DNA from 4 places in the Vibrio sp. AH4 genome. Region 3 is predicted to be linked to each of the others. Evidence: predicted binding sites of a transcription regulator. Region 3 holds the regulator's gene; each other region holds the start of a gene.
The links. The regulator PurR, encoded in region 3, represses purine synthesis genes. The targets are predictions, from matches to a motif close to TNANGNAAACGTTTNCNTNA.
Positions count from the first base shown of each region.

Region 1: a site for PurR is predicted at 3,039-3,058, ahead of MKA69_RS14685 (NupC/NupG family nucleoside CNT transporter). Genes of this name have one in related genera too.
Region 2: a site for PurR is predicted at 1,960-1,979, ahead of purM (phosphoribosylformylglycinamidine cyclo-ligase). Genes of this name have one in related genera too.
Region 4: a site for PurR is predicted at 2,904-2,923, ahead of folD (bifunctional methylenetetrahydrofolate dehydrogenase/methenyltetrahydrofolate cyclohydrolase FolD). Genes of this name have one in related genera too.

Region 1 is NZ_JALAIV010000003.1:352,452-357,588, forward strand. It holds gene MKA69_RS14670 (methyl-accepting chemotaxis protein) at 1-1,628, shown strand, start outside; gene MKA69_RS14675 (chromosome segregation ATPase) at 1,688-1,888, shown strand; gene MKA69_RS14680 (DsbA family oxidoreductase) at 1,994-2,647, opposite strand; gene MKA69_RS14685 (NupC/NupG family nucleoside CNT transporter) at 3,318-4,526, shown strand; gene pepT (peptidase T) at 4,874-5,137, shown strand, end outside.
Region 2 is NZ_JALAIV010000001.1:234,684-239,820, reverse strand. It holds gene purN (phosphoribosylglycinamide formyltransferase) at 217-855, opposite strand; gene purM (phosphoribosylformylglycinamidine cyclo-ligase) at 858-1,898, opposite strand; gene upp (uracil phosphoribosyltransferase) at 2,065-2,691, shown strand; gene MKA69_RS01245 (sensor domain-containing diguanylate cyclase) at 3,012-4,439, shown strand; gene rluF (23S rRNA pseudouridine(2604) synthase RluF) at 4,500-5,137, opposite strand, start outside.
Region 3 is NZ_JALAIV010000001.1:2,650,015-2,655,151, forward strand. It holds gene elyC (envelope biogenesis factor ElyC) at 1-212, shown strand, start outside; gene torR (two-component system response regulator TorR) at 319-1,023, opposite strand; gene torD (molecular chaperone TorD) at 1,248-1,907, shown strand; gene purR (HTH-type transcriptional repressor PurR) at 2,263-3,273, shown strand; cyclic di-GMP riboswitch class I at 3,432-3,517, shown strand; gene MKA69_RS12170 (TfoX/Sxy family DNA transformation protein) at 3,632-4,219, shown strand; gene MKA69_RS12175 (TVP38/TMEM64 family protein) at 4,501-5,137, shown strand, end outside.
Region 4 is NZ_JALAIV010000001.1:2,863,399-2,868,535, forward strand. It holds gene MKA69_RS13085 (lysine N(6)-hydroxylase/L-ornithine N(5)-oxygenase family protein) at 1-234, shown strand, start outside; gene iutA (IutA-like xeno-aerobactin receptor) at 338-2,512, shown strand; tRNA gene MKA69_RS13095 (tRNA-Arg) at 2,713-2,789, opposite strand; gene folD (bifunctional methylenetetrahydrofolate dehydrogenase/methenyltetrahydrofolate cyclohydrolase FolD) at 2,991-3,851, shown strand; gene MKA69_RS13105 (molybdopterin guanine dinucleotide-containing S/N-oxide reductase) at 3,924-5,137, opposite strand, start outside.

The DNA.
Region 1 (5,137 bases), on a different contig from region 3:
TGATTAAGCAACTGAATAATTTGCGGGATCAATACAAACTGAATGATGCTTCCGTGGCAAACCGCAAAACGGCCTACTACTGGAACCAAAATGGCTTTTTGCGACAACTGAATCAGCAGCAAGATGGTTGGTTTTTTGGCTTTACCCACTCAGGTAAACCGACCATGGTGAGCATGTTTCAAGAAGCGAATGGGGAAGTAAAAATGTTTGCCAATTACCAATTGGTGAATGGCGACACCATGTCGGGTATGTCGAAATCCATGGATGATATGGTGCGATTACTGAACAGCTTTAAAATTGAGGATACGGGCTTTGTGTTTTTAACCAATGCGCAAGGTGATGTACAAATTCATCGCCAAAAAGAGCAGGTTAAATCCAACTTGCAGAAAATCTATGGTTCTGAGGCAAGTGCGCTACTCAACAAAAATGGATTTAATTTGATCTCTGCTGAATATCAAGGTGAAGAGGTGATGGTTGCGAGCCTCTACATTGAGAGTATGGATTGGTTCTTAGTTGGTACTGTACCTGTGCATGAGGTTTTTGCGGAACTGGATGCGGTTGCGCAGCGTATGATGCTGACCACTCTCGTGGTGGCGGGGATTTTCATTGTGATGGGGATCTTTCTTGCCAACAGCATCGCAACCCCGATTAACCAAATTGCCAAACGCTTTACCGATTTAGGGAAAGGTGATGGAGATTTATCACAACGCATAGAAGTAAAAGGCAATGATGAAATTGCTCAGCTTTCAAAGGGCTTCAATGGTTTTATTGAAAAGATCCATCAATCGATTAAAGATGTGGCACAAACCAGTCGCGAGCTGCAAGTGGCCGCGGAAGGTGTATCGCGTAAAGCGTTAGTCACCCATGATAATAGCCAGCAGCAGCGTGATCAGACCATTCAAGTGGTGACGGCGATTAACCAAATGGGCGCGACCATCAGTGAAATTGCTTCTAATGCGGCGACCGCGGCAGAAACCGCCAATCAAGCATCCGGTAATGCGGATCAAGGGCGTAATGTGGTGAATAAGGCGAAAGATGCGATCAGCCGCCTAGCCGTGGATATTGAAAACACCGGTAAAGTAGTGGAGCAGTTGGCTTCAACGACGCAAGAGATTGGGTCAATTTTGGATGCAATTCGAGGCATTTCAGAGCAAACCAACTTGTTGGCACTGAACGCGGCGATTGAAGCTGCGCGCGCTGGGGATCAGGGGCGTGGTTTTGCGGTTGTGGCCGATGAAGTGCGCAATTTGGCAAGCCGTACTGCCGCATCGACCGAAGAAATTCAAAAAATGATCAATCAGTTGCAAACAGATGCCAAGAATGCTGTATCGGCAATGGATGCCGGTAAAGCGATTACTCATCAAGGAGTGGCTTCTTCTGATGAGGCGGTGAATGTACTGATGAGTATTTCTGAGCGCATTCACGACATTTCGGATCGTAATACCCAAGTGGCGACCGCAACAGAAGAGCAATCGACAGTTGTGCACACCATCAACCAAAATATTGAAGAGATCAATGCCATCAACGAAGTCACTACCAGCACGGCGCAAGAGTTGGCGGATGCAAGTAAATCCTTGCGTGAGCTTTCAGGGCGTTTAGACAAAATGGTGGGTAACTTTAAACTCTAGCAACCTCGCCGGGAGTTGGTTACACTTCCGGCCAGTAAAAACCAAGTAGGTAAAGAGTGATGAACGATTTCGAAAAAGAACTGGAGTTGATGTCTCAGCAGGTGGCCGATGAGCCGGAAACCAAACTGCCCAGTCTGGAAGAGCAAAAAGCGATTGCTGAAAAACTCAAGCAGTTGGAAGCGGAAGGGAAGCTAACTCCAGAGGTGCTTGAAGCCTATTTTGGTCAATACTACGTGAAAGCTGAAACGCCAATTCACTAGGTTGGTTAACATCTCGCCGCCCTCCATTTATCGAGCCGCTTTGCGGCTCGACTTCTCTCTGCGGGGGTAGTGTTCAGCCAACCACTTTAAAACCCGTCAGATATGCTAATGGCCATGTTCCGTTTTCGCGGTAAGCCGCTGCAGTACATCAAACAAAATATCGCTGGTTTGCGCACCAGAAATTAAATATTTTTGCTCAATAATTAATGTAGGCACAGCGTGAATGCTAGCTTGCAGCCACTGTTGCTCCGTATTGGCAACCGCTTTAGCCCAAGATTCATCATTGAGAATTTGCTGGCAAGCCGTACGCTCTAAACCGACCGTTTCGGCAACCTCAAGCAACACCTCATCTTCATCAATCGCTTTTCCTTGCTGAAAATAAGCACGCCACAGAGCGAGTTTTAGTGGCAATTGTTTGTCTTGCTGATTGGCCCATAGGAGCAATTGGTGGGCTTTGCGCGTATTGTAAATTCGCATCTGGTCAAAAAAGTGGAATTCAAACCCTACCTCTTTACCCAGTTCCGTTAAGGTATTTCTGGCTTGTTGACTTGCTTCGACACTCGTACCGTATTTTTTCGCAAGATGCTCACGCAAGTTTTCGCCTCCGGCAGCCAGCCTCGGATTCAGTTCATAGGGATGCCATCTGAGCGTTGCTTCAATGTGTGGTAGCCTAGATAACGCTTGGTTTAACCTAAAGTAGCCAATGACACACCAAGGGCAGACAACATCCGAGACAAGATCAATCGTTAACTTGTGCATCGTACTCTCCTTCGCCAGTGTGGGGTCCAATTGATGAGCTCTGTTCATCATAACGTTATCGACCGACTTTAGGGGCGATGCGTTGTATTTTGTTGTGTGAAAAATGCGCAAAAAGTGAAGTGGAGCTGAAAAAAAAAGCCTCACGGTTTCTAAGAAACGCGTGAGGCGTTGACACTGACGTTGTTAGTAATGGTTATTCGATACATGAAATTGAGTTAAAACTAGGCCGATTTTTGTGCTTATGCCAGATTGTTTTGTGACCAATCGATAAAAGAGTGCAACTTTGTGATATGCGTTCCATTCAATATGTGGCCGCATGGTGCAAGTGTGTTGATTTAGAGTCACTGCACTGTGAATCCCTCATTGGTAACAGGGCTGAAGGAAAAATGTCATAAATAAACGTTTGCGTGAAAAAATGTGATGAAACTCATTTTTTTATCGTTATACTTTCCGCCCGGCTAAGAGCCGGTTGCTCTGCCAGTACAAGCCGTCACAAGGAAATGTGAATGACCCCAAGGACAGGACCAGCTAATTCCTAAACTTGTGTCTGTTGACGTTGATGGCGAGTGAGCAATGAATTTTTATTCTCTCCTTTCGCAGCCCTCTCTGCCTACACCGTGACCAAGCCATTGGGATACCCTGTTTTTACTCACATTTTTCTAGGTAAATTATGGCGATTTTGTTTGGAATCATCGGTGTTTCGGTACTGATCTTATGCGCGTATCTGCTTTCTGAAAGCCGTAGCGCGATTAATTGGAAAACGGTTTCTCGCGCTTTGTTGCTGCAAATCGGTTTCGCCGCATTGGTGCTTTATTTCCCATGGGGACAAGCGGCACTTAGCCGTTTAAGTAATGGTGTTTCCGGCTTGTTGAGCTTTGCGGATATTGGGATTCGCTTCTTGTTTGGTGACTTGGCGGATACTGGTTTTATTTTCGCGGTTCGTGTACTGCCTATCATCATTTTCTTCAGTGCGTTGATTTCGGCATTGTACTATCTGGGTGTGATGCAAAAAGTGATTGCCCTGATTGGTGGTGGTATTCAACGTTTTTTAGGAACGAGCAAAGCGGAATCTCTTGTCGCTACGGGCAACATCTTCCTATCACAAGGTGAGTCGCCACTGCTGGTTCGCCCATTTCTCGCCAATATGACTCGTTCAGAACTGTTTGCGGTTATGGCGGGGGGGATGGCCTCGGTTGCCGGTTCTGTATTGGGTGGTTATGCCGGTTTAGGGGTTGAGCTGAAATATCTGATTGCAGCCAGTTTTATGGCGGCTCCTGGCAGTTTGATGATGGCGAAAATTATTGTGCCAGAGCGTGGTACGCCGATTGACCAAAGCCAAGTGGCATTGGACAAAGCGCAAGAAAGCAATTTGATTGACGCTCTCGCCAGTGGTGCGATGAATGGTATGAAAGTAGCGGTTGCTGTCGGTACTATGTTGATCGCTTTCGTTAGTGTTATCGCGATGGTAAACACGGGCCTTGAAAATCTCGGTGACCTGATTGGTTTTAGTGGCGTTACGCTACAAGCACTGTTTGGTTACCTATTTGCCCCACTGGCATGGGTGATTGGCATTCCAAGCCATGAAGTGTTAGCGGCTGGTTCATACATTGGTCAAAAAGTCGTAATGAATGAGTTTGTTGCTTTCATCGACTTCGTTGAACATAAAGCACTGCTTTCTGAACATAGCCAAGTGATCATCACATTTGCTCTGTGCGGTTTTGCCAATATTGGTTCGATCGCGATTCAACTTGGTTCGATCGGGGTGATCGCTCCTCAGCGCCGCTCAGAGGTCGCCAATCTTGGTATTAAAGCCGTCATTGCAGGAACATTAGCAAACCTGATGAGTGCGTGCTTAGCTGGGCTATTTATCGCTCTTTAAGCGCTTTATCATCAAGTTTGTGGCGAGCTGCAATCGAATGCGTTGGCACACGTTAAGCCTACCCTCTGGGTAGGCTTTTTGTTTTCATCTCCAAACCAACGCTTTTAGCGGTGATGAGCGTTTGTGCATCGTGCGCTGCCTAAAAAAGAGAATAAAACACGTAGCATTGTGCTCGCCGACCGTTTTTTAAGTGAGGAATAGCGCCTCATTATGATTAATCGGTGAAAAACTGATTTGTAACAACTCATCACTAATAAGAATACGTAGTATGGGATGCAATTCACTGCTTATGACCCTTTCAGCGTTGTTACACAGCGCTGCGTATTTGAATGATGAGTGTTTGCTATATGAAAAATCTTGTTGGGCGCTTTATGCGCTATGTCACTTTTGATACCCAATCTAAACCCAAAAACCATCATTGCCCAAGTTCCACTGGGCAAAAAGTCTTTGCACAAGCGCTGTATGAAGAGTTGTTGGCACTAGGTTTGAGTGATGTATCACTGGACGAGCATGGCTACGTGATGGCCAAACTCAAATCCAATGTGGATTATTCCATACCCGCGATTGGCTTTATTGCGCATATGGATACCGCGCCGGATGCAAGCGGTAAA
Region 2 (5,137 bases), 2.4 Mb from region 3:
TTGGCTACGTTCGTCACCCCAATCACATAGTTTATCTATGCTCATGGGGATGAACTCATTTGCCGCCTACCTGCAACTCCAAGTAGTTTGGGTATAGAGCTTTCTATCGGCCACATCAAGTTGTGTTGGGATAGTGTTTAGGAATGTCGTTTGGGAATTAAGGAGCGGTACAAAAAGAAAGGGTTGAATGATTTCAACCCTTTTTTCAATTTGAGATTATTCGGCCGCGTAACCGTGCATGCCGAGCGCTTCGCCATCCAGATAGGCTTTGCCATCTTTCATCGCTAAACGTTCCTCGACAAACCATTTCACGACAAGCGGGTAGATGCGATGCTCTTGATCCTGCACGCGAGCCGTGAGCTCTTCGACCGTATCATCTTCAAAAATCGGTACTTTGGCTTGCAGAATCACAGGGCCACCATCGAGCTGCTCGGTGACAAAATGCACGCTGGTACCATGCTCTTCATCACCGGCGTGGATAGCTCGTTGATAAGTGTTCAATCCCGGATACTTTGGCAATAACGAAGGGTGGATATTGATCATTCGCCCCAAATAGTGGCGAACAAATTCGCTACTGAGAATGCGCATGTAACCGGCGAGCACTATTAAGTCAGGAGCAAATTTATCCATCTGCTCCATCAATGCCGCGTCAAAAGCATCACGAGTTTCGTAAGCTTTGGGATCAATAAAACAGGCGGCTGCGCCAGCCTGTTTTGCGCGTTCTAAACCGTAAGCTGTTGCTTTATTGGAAAACACAGCCGTCACTTTGCCATCTTGAATACTGGTTGCACAAGCATCAATGATCGCCTGTAGGTTGGTTCCGTTTCCCGAAATTAAAACAACAATACTCTTCATGCTTAGTTGATCTCTACCTGTGCTTCGTTGCTATTGGCGGCTGCGATTTCGCCGATCACCCATGCGGTTTCGCCTTCTGCTTGCAGTAGCGCAACGGCCGCATTGGCTTGATCTTTTGGCAGTGCAATGATCAAACCGACACCACAGTTGAAGGTGCGGTACATTTCGTGAGTGGTCACGTTACCTTTTTCCTGTAGCCATTGGAAAATCACTGGCCATTCCCAGCTCTTACCATCGATCACCGCTTTGGTACCTTCTGGCAATACGCGTGGAATGTTCTCCCAGAAGCCACCGCCAGTGATGTGTGAAATCGCATGAATGTCATGTTCAGCAATCAGCTTTAAGCCAGATTTGATGTAAATCTTGGTTGGTGCGAGTAAGTGCTCACCAATCGTTTTGCCCGCTAACAGTTCATTTTTATCGGCTTTAGAGACTTCTAAAATCTTACGTACCAGCGAGTAACCGTTGGAGTGTGGGCCGCTAGAGCCAACCGCAATCAGCGCGTCACCGACTTGTACTTTGCTGCCGTCGATGATCTCTTCTTTTTCAACGACACCGACACAAAAGCCAGCCACATCGTAGTCTTCACCTTCGTACATTCCTGGCATTTCAGCGGTTTCGCCGCCAATCAGCGCGCAGCCCGCTTGCAAACAGCCATCGGCAATGCCGGAAATGACTTCGGCTGCGGTATCCACATCCAGTTTACCCGTCGCGTAATAATCGAGGAAAAACAGCGGCTCAGCACCTTGTACAATCAGATCGTTCACACACATAGCAACGAGATCAATACCGATGGTGTCGTGTTTTTTCATATCCAGTGCGAGACGCAGTTTGGTACCTACGCCGTCTGTACCAGAGACTAAAACTGGGTGTTTGTATTTGGTTGGCAGCTCACACAGTGCGCCAAAACCACCTAGGCCACCCATAACTTCAGGGCGACGGGTGCGCTTCACTGCGCCTTTAATTCGTTCAACGAGTGCATTACCTGCATCAATATCGACACCTGCATCTTTATAGCTGAGAGATGGATTATTACCGCTCACGGGGAAGTTCCTCGGTCTAGTTGGATATGAAAACGGCGCTATTCTACAGGGCTTAAAACAAAAAGGAAAACGTTTGCGTAAGATTTTTCTCCGGTTTTACAGTCGGAAAAGTCGACAAAATAAGTGTATAATCCGCAGGTTTAAATTAATGAAGCCGGAGTTGGACATGAAAATTGTTGAAGTTAAGCACCCTCTTGTAAAACACAAACTTGGCCTGATGCGTGAAGGCGATATCAGCACTAAGCGTTTTCGCGAGCTTGCGACAGAAGTTGGCAGCCTGCTGACTTATGAAGCGACTTCAGACTTTGAAACCGAAAAAGTCACGATCGAAGGCTGGAATGGCCCAGTACAAGTGGATCAGATCAAAGGTAAGAAAGTCACAGTCGTGCCAATCTTGCGTGCCGGCCTTGGCATGATGGATGGCGTACTTGAGCACATCCCTAGTGCTCGTATCAGTGTCGTGGGTATTTACCGTGACGAAGAAACCCTTGAACCAGTGCCTTACTTCAATAAGCTGGCTTCTAACATTGAAGAGCGTATTGCCCTAGTGGTTGACCCTATGCTGGCAACTGGTGGTTCAATGATCGCCACTATCGACCTGCTGAAAGAGAAAGGCTGTAACCAGATTAAAGTTCTGGTGCTGGTGGCGGCGCCAGAAGGGATTGCTGCTTTGGAAAAAGCGCACCCAGATGTTGAGCTTTACACGGCCGCAATCGATGAGAAGCTGAACGACAAAGGCTACATCGTGCCGGGCCTTGGTGACGCTGGCGACAAGATTTTTGGTACTAAGTGATCTTGAGTGAGGAAGCCTAATGGCTTCCTCATTACCTTTCTGCGCCATACTTCCTGCCTATCTTTGAGATCTATCCCTAATTTTAATGCAATACCTTGCTAAAAAGTCGCGGATAAATGAATAGCCCTCACAGCACTGACTGTTCTATTAGTTCTTTCTAACGCATTCCTAGTAGTTAATGGCAACATAGCCAGTACTCGGTATGGTATATGGATTATTTTGACTCACTAGGTAAGGTCATTAGGATTGATGGATGTGCTCTGTCTCCACAAACGCTGGAGCAGGGTGATGCAGTAAGTAGTGCTAGCAGGACGCTGATTATGACGCGAAAGAAATTTAGTTGGATTCTTGTCTCTTTAATTATATTTGGATTTTTTGTGACCAGCTTGGTCAGTTATAAAGTGGCTCACGATACGCTTGAGGAGCAAATCAATAAAGACTCACTCCCTTTAACCAGCGACAACATCTATTCAGAAATCCAGCAGGATCTGATCCGCCCCATTTTTATCTCTTCTTTAATGGCACAAGATACTTTTGTGCGTGACTGGACATTGGCTGGGGAGCAAGAACCTGAGCGAATCATCCGCTATTTGAGTGAGATTCAGCGCCAATATCAGACGATGTCGAGTTTTTATATTTCGGATCGTACCCACAACTATTATCACTACAGCGGAACGTTGAAGACAATCTCGGAATCGAACCCGAATGATGCTTGGTTTTTTCGGGTCAAAAATTCTGCGCCCGATAAACATTTCGAGGTGAATATTGATGTTGATACTGCTAACAGTCATCAAACGGTGGTGTTTGTTAACTACAAGGTTTTTGATTTCGAAAATCGTTTCTTGGGTGTGATTGGTGTGGGGTTGAGCTCCGATGCGGTTTCTGCGTTAGTGGAGAAATATCAAAAACGTTACAACCGGCATATCTATTTTATCAATGAGTTGGGTGAGGTCACTTTGCATGGTTCCAATCATCCAGACTTTACGCGGATCCAGGAGCGAGAAGGGCTAAAAACACTCTCAACCCAGATTTTGACGTCTCCCAGTGTGAGTGGGAGTTACTATGCCGATGGTCAGAAGAACTATCTCAACAGTCGGTGGGTTGAGGAATTCCAGTGGTACATCATCGTTGAGCAGAAAGATGAATTTAACCAAGACATTTGGTTCAAAGCGATGCTGGGGAATTTAGCGATCAGTGCCTTGGTGGCGATTGCGGTATTAGGGCTTGCACAAATGAGCTTCCGAGGTTATCAAAAACGGCTGGAAGATATGGCGGTAAGAGATAAATTGACCGGTGCATACAGTCGACAAGTGTTTGAGGAGTTAGTTGAAGAGGCGATTTCTAATGCGACGAAAGAGCTGCATCCTTTAAGTTTGGCCGTCATCGATCTGGACCATTTTAAACAAGTGAATGACAACTATGGTCATCCGGTTGGGGATCTGGTTTTACAGCGTGTGGTTGGGATATGTCAGCGTCATATTGAACAAGTGGGAGCCTTGTGCCGCTGGGGCGGTGAAGAGTTTGTTGTTCTACTACCAGACATGCCGTTGCAAGAAGCGTATCAACGCATGGAGCAGATTCGACATGACATTGCGGTGATGAGCAGTAAACCACAGGTCACGGTGAGTATTGGTGTCGTTGAATACTCTCCGAATGAGAGCTTGCTGCAATTGTTTAATCGGGCCGATCAAGCCATGTACACGGCCAAAAATGAAGGTCGTAACAAAGTGGTTGGGTTATCGCTCTAGCCACAATAAAAACCAGGGAAGCGATAAGCTTCCCTGGTTTTTATTGTATAGATAAATTGTTTATTTCGACTTTCTTAGGCTCAAGGTACCACCAGTGCGTGGAGTTGCGCGCTGGGCTGGTTTAGATGCGGTAGAAGAGCTTGAGGACGAATTCGTTGGGCGACGCTGCGCTTTTTTCGAGTTTGGTGCATGGCGAAACTCTTGCGCATTTTTACCATGATAGGTTTTTGGGTTGCGGCGTGCTTTGGATTCTTTATTGGCTTCACGACTATCAAACAGTTTGGCATCGGTCGCACGTTTAATCGTGTCACCACTATGCGCGACTCTTGAGGCTTCTTCCGTACCACTGGAGTCTTCACACATGGCCAGAATGTCATTTACTTCGGCTTCGCTCAAATAACGCCATTTACCGTTTGGAATGCCATCTAATGTGATGTTCATGATCCGCACGCGGCGCAGTTTAAACACTTCATATCCCAAGGCTTCACACATGCGACGAATTTGGCGGTTCAATCCCTGAGTTAGCACGATGCGAAAAGAATACTGGGTTTCCTGAGTGACTTTACAAGGCAGAGTAACCGTATCGAGGATGTTCACTCCTGATGACATCTGACGAATAAATTCCGGTGTAATGGGTTTATCGACTCGAACCACGTACTCTTTTTCGTGGTTATTTCCCGCACGTAGGATCTTATTCA
Region 3 (5,137 bases):
TACCAGCACCGACTAACTACTTAGGTCATCTCAATATTGTTCAGCCTTGGGATAAATACATTCCTAAATCACGCTATCTTGAGCAAACCGAACAGTATTGGTACGAAACCTTAGGCTTATTGTGGCAAAAACTGCGTGATACCGTTGCCGGAGATGGCAGTGAACAGGTAGGAACGCCCTCTGTCGTAGAAGAAGCTCCGACAACGCCCTAATCGTTTCCCCTCCGCCAAGTTGTTAAAAATGTAAAAAACCGGCAAATACGCCGGTTTTTCTTTGTTGATGATAAGCAGTATGTATGCAAATTGAGTTCAAACGAGCTTAATCCCCTGCGAACATGTACCCTTCACCGTGAACTGTGACAAAAATTTGCGGGTTCTTCGGATCCATTTCCATCTTGGCGCGCATACGTCGAATCAACACATCAATAGTACGATCATTTGGCGCATCCACACGATGGCTGATCATATTCAAAATGCGCTCACGGCTCAGCACTTGATTAGGATAAGAGGAAAGTGCAACCAACAACTCGTATTCTGCTTTGGTGAGTTTAACCGGCTCACCATTACGGCTCAAAGCACGACGCTGTATATCGAATGTCCACTCGCCAAAGTAAACCAACGTATCGTCTGTCTTCTCACTGTATTTATCGCGGCGAGCCAACGAAATACGCCACAACAAGTTTTTCACTCGAACTTGTAGCTCACGTAAATCGACAGGTTTAGTCACATAATCGTCAGCACCCATTTCAAGGCCAACAATTTTATCGATACTGTCTGTGCGTCCTGTCACTAAAATAATGCCAATCTCCGACTGGCCACGCAGCTCTCGCGTCAATAGCAATCCATCTTCACCAGGCAAGTTAATGTCTAGCAAGACTAAATCAATGTCATTGAGCTCAAGTGCTTCTCTCATTTGTGCGCCACTTTCCGCTTCTGTTACTTGGTAACCTTCATTTTGAAAGTAACCGCTTAACTTACTACGGGTGACGAGGTCATCTTCAACCACAAGTACGTGATAACTCATAGTGCACCATTTTAAATAACGGGATTTATCGCTCACTCATTCTATTCACATTTGTTAATAATTCGAGGAATATCGTGAGAAACCCCACTTTTCCTTGATGCAACGCAAGCTTTATTTAACAGATTAACAACGTGTTCTTTTCTTTTCACAACTTGTCATATCTTGCATGATAGCTGTTCATTTTTATGGTTTAGACTAAGCGTCAATCGATTGGGAGTGCAAACATGATCCAAGAACTGAATATCCTCAATGAAAAACGCGCAGAAATTTACTGGTGGCTGTCGAGTCTCTTTTTTAAAGAGCTGACTGAACAAGATATCGCACACTATCACTCAGCTGAAATCCGTACTTTCTTAACCGGACTAGCCGATGAAGAAAGCTTAGCGACGGAAGTGAAACATTTGATTGATGCACTCAATCGCTTGCAAGATCGTCAAGATGCACAACTGGAACTTGCCGCTGATTTTTGTGATCTATTTTTAAAGTCCGATCGTGACTCAGCGCTACCCTATGCCTCTGTCTACACTGACAAAGGGTTACTCAATGGCAAACCGGCACAACTCATGCGTGAGTTACTGAGCCACTATAACGTGAATGTGGATCCGAACCTTAATGAGCCCGCCGACCATCTCGCGATTCAACTCGACTTTCTTGCGCATCTTGTTATCAGCAATAACCCGAATCAAGAAGGCTCTGACGTTAACTCCGCTCTCAAAGCACAATCTGATTTTATTGCTCAACACTTATTGAGTTGGTTATCCGTTTTTGTTGAACGTTGTACACAGTTTGACGCATTTGGTTTCTACTCGGCGGCGGCTCGACTAACGTTGGCTTTTTTACAACAAGATCAACGTTACATTGATGAGCTTCGCCAGAGTCTTTAATCACAACGTAGCGATTTTTAAGCTGCCCACTTTGCTGTTGCAAAAAGTCAGGGGCATAAACAAATCAATTGTGAAAGAACTTAAAGTTTGATGAATGAATTTCGTTGCGGTGGATACATTTGCAGTCTAAAATCCACCCGCAAACGATAAAAACGAATAAAAATGTAAACCGCTGTTTCTTGGCGGTTTTTGTATTTTTATTACTTTAGGCATAATGATTGAAGCGCTTTACGTACGGTATATGTGGTTCCTCGCCGCACAGAGTGTGAAGATTCGCTCAGTCTCGCCTTACTTCTGCTGATTTAATTAACCAATAACATTCGCTGGCATCAGCAGTCATCGACAGGAACACTCTATGGCTACGATTAAAGATGTAGCGCGCCTTGCTGGCGTGTCTACCACTACCGTTTCTCACGTTATCAACAAAACTCGCTTTGTGGCAGAAACCACCCAAGAGAAAGTGATGGAAGCGGTTAAGCAACTCAACTATGCACCGAGTGCGGTCGCACGTAGTTTGAAGTGCAACACTACACGCACTATTGGCATGCTAGTGACTCAATCAACAAACCTGTTTTTCTCTGAAGTGATCGATGGTGTGGAAAGCTACTGTTACCGTCAAGGCTACACCTTGATTCTGTGTAACACGGGCGGCATCTATGAAAAACAACGTGATTACATTCGCATGCTGGCCGAAAAACGTGTGGATGGCATTTTAGTCATGTGTTCAGACCTGACTCAAGAGCTGCAGGAAATGCTCGACGCTCACAAAGACATTCCAAAAGTGATCATGGATTGGGGTCCAGAAACGTCGCACGCTGATAAAATCATCGATAACTCAGAGGAAGGTGGCTATCTCGCGACCAAATATCTGACGGATCGTGGACACACAGACATTGCCTGTTTAAGTGGTCATTTTGTCAAAGCCGCTTGCCAAGAGCGTATTCAAGGTTTCCGCCGAGCGATGGCTGAAGCGCACTTACCCGTGAATGAAGATTGGATTCTAGAAGGTAATTTTGAGTGTGATACCGCAGTCCTTGCTGCCGACAAAATCATTGCTATGGATAAGCGTCCAACTGCCGTATTCTGCTTCAACGACACCATGGCATTAGGTCTTATGAGCCGTTTGCAACAAAAAGGAATTCGTGTTCCTGAAGAAATATCCGTGATTGGTTACGATAATATCGAACTGGCCGAATACTTCTCTCCACCACTGACCACCGTGCACCAACCTAAGCGTCGTGTGGGTAAAAATGCGTTCGAAATTCTTTTAGAGCGTATTAAAGATAAAGAACACGAGCGCCGAATTTTCGAGATGCATCCTGAGATCGTCGAACGCGACACTGTGAAAGACTTGACAAAATCCTAACTTTCTTGACAATTCACAGAGCCTATATTTGAAAGCTTGTCACATAAATATGACAAAACTAATGTAGAGCGAGTATTATTAACATGGCTCATTCTCACAATTGAAATATCAGTATGTGAGAATGACCCAAGTTTGGTTATTTTTTATCAGGAAAAATGTCACGCACAGGGCAAACCATTCGAAAGAGTGGGACGCAAAGCCTCCGGCCTAAACCAGAACATAGGTAGGTAGCGGGGTTACCGATGGCAAAAATGCATACACTATGTTGACTCATCATTGACACGGCAGTTGCATGATTTTGCTAATTTTCTCGGACCTGATTTGGTGGCGTATGTAACAATACTCCGAGACTAACAGCATGGATAAACCAGTATTAAAAGATTCAATGCGGCTCTTTGAGCAGCTAGGACGTGTGAAATCTCGTTCAATGTTTGGTGGCTTTGGTATTTTCGTCGACGAAACTATGTTTGCGCTTGTGGTTAACGATACGCTGCACATCCGTGCAGACGATGCCACAATCGAAAAGTTCAAACAGCAAGGTTATGAACCTTATGTTTATAAAAAACGTGGCTTTCCTGTCGTGACTAAGTACTACGCTCTACCTGATGATTGTTGGAGTAATCCAGCCTCTATCTTAAGTGAAGCTCGTATTGCGCTTGAGGTCGCTAAGACCGAACGTGAAACACAAGCACAAGCAAAGCCTGACCGTTTGAAAGATCTTCCCAACTTGCGTTTAGCAACGGAAAGAATGCTCAAGAAAGCCGGTATCGAAAGCGTCGAGTCTTTGCACTCTTTCGGTTCTGTTGAAGCATATAAAGCCATTCAACGTACCCATTCGGCAGAGGTTAGCCTTGAGCTGTTATGGGCTTTAGAGGGAGCAATCGAAGGTAAACATTGGTCAGTGATCCCACAAAATCGTCGTGACGAACTACTAAGACACCTTTGATTTCTCGTTTTGAGTCTGTCTTTCCTCGCCGAGTTTGTATGAATACCTTGAGTAAAATCTGATAACGCGTCCACTCGGGCGCGTTATTTTTTTGAAAGAAATACGCTGCATCCCCTGTCTTCTACTTCATAGCCCTTGTTCACACCAATCGGGCGAATTTATTTTGAGTAGATATACTTATACCCAAGTCTTGAGGCAATCGCTTTCATGACTAAGGGATAAGGTATTCCATTTATCACCATCAAAAGCTTCAATATCAAAGTGCTGACTAGGTACCGCTCATGAACAAAAAGCTCATCATTGCCCTTATTTTGATCGCGATAACGGCGATCTTGGTGACACAATTTAGCCACTATCTCACGTTAGATGTCGCCAAAGCCAAGCAAGCCGAGTTGGCAAACTACATTGATGCACATCTTGTGCAAGCCGCATTTATCTATTTTGTATTGTATGTCCTACTGACAGCCTTTTCGGTCCCCGGTGCCACTGTCGTCACCCTATTGGGTGCCGCACTGTTTGGGTTTTGGCTCAGTCTGCTGCTCGCCTCTTTTGCAAGTACGATTGGTGCAACACTTGCCTTTCTCAGCAGCCGCTTTTTATTGCGCGATTGGGTTCAAGCTAAATTTGCCGATAAGCTGTTAACCATTAACCAAGGTGTCGAACGGGATGGGGCTTTTTATCTGCTCTCGCTACGCTTAATTCCCATTTTTCCCTTCTTTTTGATTAACTTAGTCATGGGGCTCACGCCAATTTCCATTTGGCGTTACTACTGGGTCAGCCAATTAGGCATGCTGCCTGGCACCGCGGTTTATCTCAATGCAGGTACTCAACTGGCTGACATCTCTAGCTTGAGTCAGATCGTTTCTGCGCCAGTGCTCGCCTCTTTTGTGCTGCTAGGTGTATTCCCCGTGGTGGTGA
Region 4 (5,137 bases), 210 kb from region 3:
ATGACCCCAGATTTTGAGCTTAAGTGGGAAGGACAACAACGTAACAAGATCTTCGCCGTGAATGCGGGGATGCATAGCCACGGGATTGCCGAGCCGCAGCTTAGCCTTATGGCGTGGCGCAGTGCACGCATCATCAATCGCCTTGCGGGACAAACTATTTTCGATATCGACTACGGAAAAGGAATGATTGATTGGCTATCACCTAGCGCCATCGCGAAGAAATTGGTCGCTTAAGCTCACTTTTTTGTCACTCACTCCAAAGGTGAGTGGCATTTCAATCAGCCCCAAACACCCAAGTGGCCTAAGGGCTTATTTTTACATACATATAGAGAAGAAAATGAAATCTACAAAAGGAAATTTGCTCAAGTCCACCCCTCTGTCACTGTCAGCAGCTGCAATTGCCGTCACCAGTGCCCTCCTTACCACTCCTGTGGTTGCAGAAGAGCAGACCATGTTTGACGAAATGGTGGTGGTTTCAAGCCGCACCCCGAAAGCGATCAGTGATATCCCTGGAACCGTTTGGTACATCGATTCAGAACAGATCGAACAAGAATATCGTGGTGGTAAAACCTTAGGTGAGATCCTCGCTTCCGCCATTCCATCACTGGATGTCAGCTCAGGCGCACGAACCAACTACGGCCAAAATCTGCGTGGACGCAAAATGCTGGTGATGATCGATGGCGTATCCCTCGAATCTTCGCGTCAAATCAGCCGCCACATGGACTCGATCGACCCGTTTAACATTGAACGTATCGAAGTGCTTTCTGGTGCAACGTCTATCTACGGTGCGGGCGCATCGGGCGGTGTCATCAACATCATCACCAAGAAAGCGACAAGCCAAGAGCTCGAATTTGAATCTTACATCGGCGCAAAGTCTGGTTTTAATTCTGGTGAAGATTTTGACTACAAAGTCGGCCAATCCATCTCTGGCGGCAACGATAAAGTTCAAGCCCGCGCTTCTGTGGTGTATACCGAAACCCAAGGTTTCTTTGATGCCAACGGCGATATCGTCACACCCGACATTTCACAAGGCTCTCTGCAATTCAACCAAACCGTTGATTTGATGACGACGGTGGGTGTGAATATTTCTGAAACCCAAAAACTCAACCTGTTGGCGCAATACTATGATAGCCAGCAAGACTCCCCTTACGGCCTGTACATCGTTAATAACAAGTTTGTGGACGTAAGAAACGGCTTTGACTCAGACCGCGAACACGGCACAGAACGCATGATGCTGAGTGCGTCTTACGTCAATGATGAGTTCTTGAATCACCAACTGATTGCGGAAGCCTCCTACCGTAAAGAAGATCAAACCTATACCCCTTACTACCAGTCTTCTGGCCAACAGATCACGGATGTCATCTCACTCAAGGCCGCTTTGGCGAAGAATTTTGACAAACTGAATCTGGTGTATGGGATTGATGCTTATCAAGATCAGTTAGACAGCAACCAAGCGCAGTATGACAAAACCATCGCCAACAACTCAGGAAACCTCATCAACCGTACTTACGCGCAAGTGGGCCGTTACCCAGGGATTAAAGTAGGTTCTGTCGCCGGTTTTGTTCAAGCAGGTTACGACATCACTGACGACTGGTCAGTCGAAGGTGGCTTCCGTTACCAGCATATGGTCAATAAAATCGATGACTTCGTGGGCTACCAGCAGCAGAAGAACATCGCTGAAGGTAAAGGCACTTCTGCCGATGCCGTACCGGGAGGCGAAACTGACTACAACGTGGGTCTGTTCAACTTGGGCACGCTTTATCATCTCAATAATCACTCGCAAGTGTGGGCTAACTTCTCACAAGGTTTCGATCTGGCTGACCCTGCGAAATACTATGGTCAAGGCAATTATAAACTGGTCGGTAACCATTGGACGTTGCAAGACAGTATCAATGTTGATAGCTCTAAGATGTCAGGCATTAAAACCAACAGCTTTGAGTTGGGCTACCGTTTAGAAAAAGACAGTTTCAACCTGCAAACCGCGGCCTACTATTCCACCTCGGATAAATCCGTTTCTTACAACAAGCAAACTTTATTGATTGAAGAAGTGGAAGATAAGAAACGCGTTTACGGCCTTGAGGCTATGGCATCTTACTGGGTACACACCAATGTTCAATTGGGTGCGTCAGGCCACTATGTGATCTCGGAAGTCAAAGGTGATAACGGCTGGGCAGATATGGCCGCTAATAACGCCAGCACATCAAAAGCCAGTGCTTGGGCGGGTTGGTATGACGCGGATCTGGCGGTTAAATTACAGAGCCAAACCATGTTTGACTACAAAGATGACAAACAGAATAAACTGGATGGTTACACCATCTTTGACTTAGTCGGTAGCTACCAATTGCCAGTGGGCAGTCTCGGTTTTGGTGTGCTCAACCTATTTGACCACGACTACACCACCATTTGGGGGCAACGTGCGCAGATTGAATACTCAGCTCACTACGATGCTGCGGCGTATGACTACAAAGGCCGTGGCCGTACTTATACCCTGAACTACCAAGTGAAGTTCTAATCTAAGTGGCAGTTATTCTATTGAGGAGTGGCTGCCATTTCATTCCTTAGCTTTTCAGTGCCACATCCTACCTATTTTGAATACATTGGATAGTCACCATCCTGCTATTCCACTCTTCGCGTACTCGCTCACAGCAGAGAAATAAAACCGCAGAAATGAAAAAACGCCAGCAAGAATTCACTTGCTGGCGCTTAGAATAATGGCACGCCCTACAGGATTCGAACCTGTGACCACATGCTTAGAAGGCACGTGCTCTATCCAACTGAGCTAAGGGCGCGCTACAGGGTGAGGATTATACGAGTTAAACGGGCTAGATCAACGTCTTTGTCTAACTTTCTGTTTCGAATGAGCAATATTTTACCGATCCCATCTCAACTGCCGAAAAACAGAACAAAGCAAACGTTTGCCTGTGGATGTTATCAAAAATATCTGCGACAATGCGCGCAAAAATTTTCGCTCCAAACCTGTAAGGAAAGTCATGACTGCTCAAAATATTGATGGAACGCTGATTTCGCAAACGGTGCGCTCAGAAGTGGCAGCCCGTGTTAAAGCTCGGGTTCAAGCTGGGTTACGAGCCCCAGGACTGGCGGTTGTGTTGGTGGGCGAAGATCCTGCTTCACAAGTGTATGTCGGCAGTAAACGCCGTGCTTGCGAAGAAGTCGGGTTTGTCTCCAAATCTTTCGATTTACCCGCCACCGCGAGTGAAGAAACCTTGCTGTCACTGGTTGAAGAACTCAATAACGATCCACAAATCGATGGCATTTTGGTGCAACTGCCTTTGCCTGCAGGTATTGATACCACCAAAGTGTTGGAGAGTATTCACCCTGAGAAAGATGTGGATGGTTTCCACCCTTACAACGTTGGCCGTTTGGCGCAGCGCATTCCGAAACTGCGCTCTTGCACGCCCAAAGGCATCATTACTCTGCTCGATCGTTACAACATTCCCTTGCGCGGTAAACATGCGGTGATTGTGGGTGCCTCCAACATTGTTGGTCGCCCTATGACGTTAGAGCTGTTACTGGCAGGTTGCACTACTACCACTTGCCACCGCTTTACTCAAGATCTCGAAGGCCATATTCGCCAAGCGGATGTCTTGGTGGTTGCGGTCGGTAAACCCAACTTTATTCCGGGAGCATGGATTAAAGAAGGCGCGATTGTGGTCGATGTCGGCATTAACCGCTTAGATACAGGCAAACTGGTTGGCGATGTGGAATACGATGTTGCCCGCACGCGAGCAAGCTTTATCACACCAGTACCCGGTGGTGTCGGACCTATGACCGTCGCAAGCTTGATTGAAAACACCATGATGGCGTGTGAGCAGTTCCATACTGAACGGTAATTCGACGTTCCTCCTTAAGACAAAAAAGCCGAGGCATTTGCCTCGGCTTTCTATTACCGTTTTTCGTCGCGGTTAGCCATTTTTCGGTGGCATGAATGCGGTGAGCTCCAACGCAGGTCCGGTGTATTTTTCAATACGCACCAAAGAAGAGTTCGCCGCACAGCCGTTGGCCAAACGAGAAGTCGGAATGTCTGAAGTCAGCACATTCGCACCACCGTTCTTACATAAGCCGCTTTGTGCATCCAGATCCGGCCAGCCGCCTTCGTGAATACAGACTGAGCCTTGTTTGATGCGATCTGTAATCAAAGCCCCGACTAACACTTGGCCACGCTGGTTATAGGCACGAACCAAATCGCCCGTTTGAATGCCGCGTGATGCCGCATCTTCTGGATGAATCCAGATCGGCTCCCGGTTAGCAATCGCATACTCTTCACGCAATTTAGCGTAGTTGAATTGACTGTGTAGACGGTGCGCCGCGTGCGCCGTCATTAATTGCAACTCGCCCTGCTTCGCATTACCGGTAAATTCATCAGGAGCCAACCAGGTTGGATGGGCTGGACAATCAGGCAAATTAAAGCCCGCCAGAGTCTTAGAGTAAATCTCAATCTTGCCGCTCGGTGTACCTAATGGATTGAGGATCGGATCAGCGCGAAAATCGGCGTAACGCACAAACTGAGCATTTTTCGCGTTCCACTTCATTTCAATCAGCTGGTTATCTTCCCAGAATTTACTGAAGTTTGGCATCGCCACTCGTGCTGCACGGCCGCTCTTCTGCGCGGTTTTGTAGAAACCGTACAACCATTCCATCTCGGTTTTGCCCTCAGTAAACACATCACGGCCTCCGGGACGGATCATTTCCGCCATATCGGCAAACACATCAAAGTCGTTACGCGCTTCGCCTTGTGGCTCCACCACCTGTTTCATCGGCACCAAGTGTTGGTTACTGTAGTCACCTGTCATGGTCAAGTCATTACGCTCAAACGTTGTGGTGATCGGCAGTACGATATCGGCATGCTTCGCCGCTGCTGTCCAATACGGCTCAGAAATCACAATCAGTTCAGGCTTCTGCCACGCTTTGATCAGACGATTGGTGTCTTGGTGGTGAGTAAAGTTGGCACCACCCGCCCACCAGATCATCTTGATCTCAGGGAAGGTCAGCGTGTGACCATTGTGTTGATAGGTCGCGCCCGGATGCTCTAACGCTTCAACAATACGCGCGACTGGGAAACTTTGCGTCGCCCCCGAAATCGCCCAATCATTCCCCGCTGAAGATCCACCACCAATGG